Adhaeribacter radiodurans: one gene and its partner. The protein of the gene in region 2 interacts with the protein of the main gene of each other region in a pairwise test. Links are inferred from orthologs where the notes say so. Each region holds a gene or a part of one and is shown on either strand. Other genes may lie near its edges.

Evidence for each region.
Region 1: the proteins of sucD (region 2) and sucC interact in binary tests that used the Escherichia coli proteins (3 or more experiments, as listed by UniProt). The link is inferred for Adhaeribacter radiodurans from one-to-one orthologs.

What each region holds. Positions count from the first base shown.
Region 1 is NZ_CP055153.1:3,898,106-3,901,274, forward strand. The notes cover bases 179-2,962. They hold sucC (ADP-forming succinate--CoA ligase subunit beta), read left to right. Parts: upstream 179-867; coding sequence 868-2,058; downstream 2,059-2,962. Other genes in these bases: HUW48_RS15725 (glycoside hydrolase family 113), read left to right, coding at 179-775; HUW48_RS15735 (organic hydroperoxide resistance protein), read right to left, coding at 2,140-2,556; HUW48_RS15740 (hypothetical protein), read left to right, coding at 2,835-2,962. Outside these bases: more of HUW48_RS15725, read left to right, coding at 1-178; more of HUW48_RS15740, read left to right, coding at 2,963-3,169. UniProt on the Escherichia coli protein: Succinyl-CoA synthetase functions in the citric acid cycle (TCA), coupling the hydrolysis of succinyl-CoA to the synthesis of either ATP or GTP and thus represents the only step of substrate-level phosphorylation in the TCA.
Region 2 is NZ_CP055153.1:5,410,260-5,413,393, reverse strand. The notes cover bases 281-3,029. They hold sucD (succinate--CoA ligase subunit alpha), read right to left. Parts: upstream 2,226-3,029; coding sequence 1,335-2,225; downstream 281-1,334. Other genes in these bases: HUW48_RS21635 (Dps family protein), read right to left, coding at 651-1,127; HUW48_RS21640 (T9SS type A sorting domain-containing protein), read left to right, coding at 281-568. In the rest of the region: more of HUW48_RS21640, read left to right, coding at 1-280. UniProt on the Escherichia coli protein: Succinyl-CoA synthetase functions in the citric acid cycle (TCA), coupling the hydrolysis of succinyl-CoA to the synthesis of either ATP or GTP and thus represents the only step of substrate-level phosphorylation in the TCA.

The sequences.
Region 1 (3,169 bases), 1.5 Mb from region 2 along the record:
CACCACGCGGTTAGCGAAAGAAGCAGGCATAAAAACTTTGCTAAAACCCCATATTTGGTTAAGAGATCGGGATCAAAATAAGTGGATCGGAGACATAGAAATGACCAGCGAAGCTGACTGGAAAGCCTGGTTTACAAATTATTCGGCATTTATTTTACATTATGCCCGCTTAGCCGAACAAAACCAGATAGAAGCTCTTTGTATTGGTACCGAGTTAATGAAACCAGCCATTACCCGCGAAAAAGAATGGCGCCAGTTGATTTACGATATTCGGCAAGTTTACCATGGTCAGCTTACTTATGCGGCAAATTGGTACCTGGAATACGAAAAAATAAAATTCTGGGACGCGCTCGACTTTATCGGGGTACAAGGTTACTTTCCGCTCACCAAAAAAAATAATCCCACTTTATCTGAGCTTCAGGCCGGTTGGAAGCCATATTTAAGTGATTTAGAAAAAATAGCTAGTAAATTTCAAAAGCCGGTAGTTTTTACGGAAGTAGGCTACAAAAGCACCCCCGATGCTGCCGTGGAACCCTGGAAATGGCCGGAAAGAGGAATTACATCCGAACAAGATGAGTCACTTAAAACCCAAGCCATATGTTATGATGCTCTATTTCAGACTCTTTGGCAAAAGCCTTGGTTTGGCGGTACTTTTATCTGGAAATGGTACCCACAAGTCCGCGATAATGGCCGCGACCACCGCGACTTTACGCCCCAGCACAAACCCGCCGAAAAGATTTTAGCAGACTGGTACGGATCAGTCCATAGACGATAGACTATGGACTATAGACAATGGACTATCAACTAATAAAAATTTGAAATAATAAGATTATCGTTTACTTTCGTGCCATACGAAATGCTCCTAACATGAACATACACGAATATCAGGGAAAAGAAATTTTAAAAAGTTATGGTGTACGGGTACAGGAAGGCATTATTGCCCGCAACCCCGACCAAGCCGTAGAAGCCGCTAAACGCCTGACGGCCGAAACCGGTACCGGTTGGCATGTTGTTAAAGCCCAAATTCATGCGGGTGGACGCGGTAAAGGCGGCGGAGTTAAAGTGGCCAAAAACCTGGATCAGGTACGCGAGCTTGCTTCGCAAATATTAGGTATGACTCTGGTAACCCCCCAAACGGGCCCGGAAGGTAAAGTAGTACATAAAATATTAATTGCTCAGGATGTTTACTATCCGGGGCCTACTGAGCCAAAGGAATTTTACATGAGTATCTTACTCGATCGGGCAAAAGGTCAGAATGTAATTATGGCCAGCACCGAAGGCGGGATGGATATTGAAGAAGTAGCTGAAACCCATCCGGAAAAAATTATTAAAGAATGGATTGATCCGGCCGTAGGTTTACAAGCTTTCCAGGCACGTAAAGTTGCTTTTGCTTTTGGTCTGGAAGGAGAAGCCTTTAAAGAAATGGTAAAGTTTATTACCGCGCTTTATAAGGCATATTTAGATACCGATGCTTCGCAGTTTGAAATTAACCCGGTTTTAAAAACGTCGGATAATAAAATATTGGCGGTAGATGCCAAAGTAAACCTAGACGATAATGCCCTTTACCGCCATCGGGCTTTTGAAGACCTGCGCGACTTTAACGAAGAAGATCCTCTAGAAGTAGAAGCTAGTGCCAGTAACTTAAATTACGTTAAGTTAGATGGTAACGTAGGTTGTATGGTAAACGGAGCGGGTTTGGCTATGGCAACTATGGATATTATTAAGCTATCGGGTGGTGAGCCGGCTAACTTCCTGGACGTTGGAGGTGGAGCAAACGCCCAAACCGTAGAAGCTGGTTTCCGGATTATTTTAAAAGATCCCAACGTAAAAGCTATTTTAATTAATATTTTTGGAGGTATTGTTCGTTGCGACCGCGTAGCGAACGGAGTAGTAGAAGCCTACAAAAACATTGGCGATATTCAGGTTCCGATTATTGTGCGCTTACAAGGCACTAATGCCGAAGAAGGCGCCCGCATTATAGATGAATCTGGTTTAAAAGTTTACTCTGCCGTTTTGTTAAAAGATGCCGCTCAGCGCGTAAAAGAAGTATTGGCTTAATTTTCATTCACTTCTAAAACCTTTGTATAATAAGGCCACTTCTTTCGAGGTGGCCTTTTGTTTTATAGGTATTAAGCTATTCTACACTACTTCCAGTTGTACGTCAATGTTACCCCGGGTACCTACCGAATACGGACACACCTCATGGGCTTTATTTACTATCTCAACTGCCTGCTCGTGATCTATGCCTTTTAAATCTACTACTAATTTAACGCCTAACCCATACTTCTCGTTGTCTACTTGTAATAAGCTTACGTGAGCAGTAACGGTAGATTCTCGGTCTAAGCGAATATTTTGCTTGCCTGCCACCAACAAAACGGCGCTCTGAAAACAAGAAGCATAGCCCGCTGCAAACAATTGCTCTGGATTACTACTTCCCTTTTTGCCTCCTAATCCTTCCGGCACATTTACTTCCAGATCAATAATTCCATCCGATGATTTTACGTGGCCGCTGCGACCTCCGGTAGCCGTTACTTCGGCAGTATACAAGGTTTTCATAGTTCTAGTTTTAATTGAAAAATAATTCTTAATGGTTTACTTAATAAGTTTAAAGAGTTTATTTAACAGATTTTTAAAAGTTTTGTTAAGAAACGGTGTTCTTATTTTTAAATTTTATTTTGTAAACCAAGAGTATTTAGCTTTTTAAAGCAATTTTTTAGCGGAGGTAACGTAAGCAAATACAGGAAAAACCAGTAGCTATAAGAACTATTTTACTTTTATCTGGTATAAAGCAAAACGAACAAACAACCTTATCTTATTTATCTAAACTTAAAACGATGAGTATAGAAGCCTTAAAATTAATTCCGCAAGAAGAATCGTTTAATGAAACTTCCTTCGAGCAGGAAATTACCAATCGCCACCAACTTCAGGATCGTCCGGCTATATTAGAAACAATAAAAACAATATTAAAATTAATTAATCCGGTGCGCGTAAATGGGGCGGGCAATCATGAAATAACAACTCTATTCCGCGATATTGTATTTAAAAACCGTAATATGATTGGAACTACCGGATTAAGTCAATTAGCTGAAGCGAATTTAAGCGACGAGAACGGCACCTTAACCGACAAAGGAGTTGAATTAGTAAAAGCAATTGCCGGTTCTTACAAAGG
Region 2 (3,134 bases):
TAATAATTCACCTTTGCCTATACAACTGTTAACTTTTACCGCTACTCTAAACAATGCGCAGGTAAATTTGCACTGGAAAACGGTTTCGGAAACTAATACCGACTTTTTTACCGTAGAGAAAACCCGCGATTTAAAAAACTACCAAACCGTTGCTACGGTTAAAGCGGCAGGTACTAGTAAACAAATAATAACTTATAATGCGCAGGATGCTCAACCGTACAGTGGTGTATCGTACTACCGTTTAAAGCAAACAGACTTAAACAAAAAGACTTATTACTCAGAAGTAGTGGCGATTAATTTAATTGAAAATTCAGTTTTTGCCGTGCGTGTTTTCCCTAACCCAACAGAAGGAACAATAAATATATTTATTGGCGGCGACGATGATAAAGAATACACTTTATTATTAACTGACATGGTAGGGCAGCGTTACTACAACAAAAAAGTAAAAACTGAGCTTACCTATCATACTTTCTTAATAAACCAGAACCGATATTTGCCGTCAGGCGTGTATCTATTAACTGTTGCGGGCGCTGGCCATTTTTACAGCCGAAAAGTGGTGATACAATAATGTGTAAACAACTCTAAAAACCAAACAAAAAAGCTGGAAGATTTTTCCAGCTTTTTTGTTTGGTTTATTTATCAAAATTGTTTTACCCATTCAGGAAAGCATTCAGCATCCAGAAGGTTTTTTCGTTTTCGTTCAGGTCAGTGCTAATCAGGCCTTCGGTACCTTCATCATTGCTTTCATCGGCCAATTTCAAAATGTCCCGCTCCAACTGAATGATGTAGGTGATGTTTTCGATGGTAGTGCCTACAGTATCGCGATCAGAGGTAAGGTTATGGGTTTCTTTAATCTGGGCATTTTTAATAAAATCCGAAAAACTGTGTAACGGCGTATAACCCAATGTTAAAATTCGTTCGGCAATTTCATCGATGCGGGTTAAAGCATTGGTATACAGTTCTTCGAACTTAGCGTGCAACTGAAAAAAGTTGCTGCCTTTGATGTTCCAGTGAAACCCGCGCACGTTCTGGTAGTAAATGTGGTAGTTCGCCAGGAGTTCGTTTAGCTTAGTGGCTAATTCCTGATTACTTTTTTTTTCGAGTCCGGTTATAGTTAAGTCTTGCATAGTTTTATAGAATTACTTCTTATAAGATTTCTTCATTTGCTGTTTTATGTACTTTTTAAACTTGCAAATACCCTATAAAGTTTAAGAAAACTTTCTGGACGAATTACTTTTAGCAAGAGCAAAAAAAAAGAGATGCCTTTTAGGACATCTCTTTTTAAATTTATAAAGTAAGTCTTGTGTTTAGCATCTAGGTACTAGCAGCTACACTTACGCTTCAATACTTTCACCTTTTAGTACTTTGGCCATGGTTTCGCCAATATCAGCCGGTGATTTTACTACGTAAATACCGCACTCCTGCATAATCCGCATCTTGGCTTCAGCGGTATCGTCGGCGCCGCCAATAATAGCCCCAGCGTGGCCCATCCGGCGACCTTTAGGTGCGGTTTGGCCGGCAATAAAACCAACTACCGGTTTTTTGTTACCCGTTTCTTTAATGTATTGCGAGGCCATTGCTTCGTAATTACCACCAATTTCGCCAATCATTACAATAGCGTCGGTGTCTGGGTCATTCATTAATAATTCTACCGCGTTTTTGGTAGGCGTACCAATAATTGGGTCACCACCAATGCCAATAGCTGTAGAAATGCCTAAACCAGCTTTTACAATTTGGTCGGCCGCCTCGTACGTTAAGGTTCCGGATTTAGATACAATACCAATGCGGCCCGGCTCAAACACAAAACCCGGCATAATACCTACTTTAGCTTCGCCTGGGGTAATAACGCCAGGGCAATTCGGGCCAATTAAAGTAAGCGGTTTATCCTTCACATATTCTTTCACGTAGATCATGTCTTTCGTAGGAATACCTTCGGTAATGGTTACAATTACGTTAATTCCCGCATCGGCCGCTTCCATAATAGCATCGGCAGCAAAAGCGGGCGGTACAAAAATAATAGTAACATTAGCGCTGGTTTCGCGCACGGCTTCGGCTACCGTATTAAATACAGGCCGATCCAGGTGGGTGCTGCCCCCTTTACCCGGAGTAACTCCGCCTACTACGTTCGTGCCATATTCAATCATTTGTTGGGCATGAAACGAACCTTCGGAGCCGGTAAAGCCCTGTACAATCACTCTTGAATCTTTATTTACTAAAACACTCATGTCAGTCAGGTTAAAAATGTGGGTACGTATGTAATAGGTGATGCAAAAATAGTTTTTTTTAAATCCGCTCCAAACAGAATCAAGTATTTACCGGATAAAATTGCCCACCGGTTTAAGTTAAAAATTAGCCATAAAAGAAGAATAATAGATTATGATACAGAATTATTCCCAAGGAAGTTGTTTCTTTTAGCAAATGCCGGTATTAAAAAACTTTTTCTATTAACAGAAAATAGATGATTGGCGGTATTCCGGTTTCTATAATCTGTTCTTCTTCTTTGAGTAAAGTTTTAACTCAGATTTATCTTTTATAAATTTTTCTCTTAGCTTTTTCGAATAACTTACTTTTAAACTTTCCTAACAGTTTTGGTATTTAAAGACAGTGTTTTTTATTAAACATTGGTGCAATTGTTAATTTTATTTGATTAAAAATAATAATCTTATTTTAGGCGGAGTTAATCCTTATTGAATAGTATTTTATAGCCAATAAACATTTAAATCATGTAAGAATTAAATGTTAAAAAAATGTTAAGAAATTTGTAAAAACATTTGTATCTTATTTAAAAAGAAGTTACTTTAGTCACTATCAAATAGGTAAAAAACAAATTTTTAGTTTTATAATCCAATCAGCTAATTCCAACGCTTATTGAGCAACAGGCAATAAGAGATTTTACAAGTGTAGATGTGATGTGTTAATTTAATTTTAGTTATTAAATTAAATGAGGGTAACTTGATTAATGTAAAATTTAAATGTAGGTCTTTTAATACTTACATAACTCCAATAACTCAACCTGTACTTATTGTTTTATTGCTTAACGCCCTTTCTCTTAAAGGTGTAATATACAACAGAGGATAGCTTGCTATAGATTTTCTTTAGCTAGGAAGCTAATTTTCTATTCCCGTACTTATTAG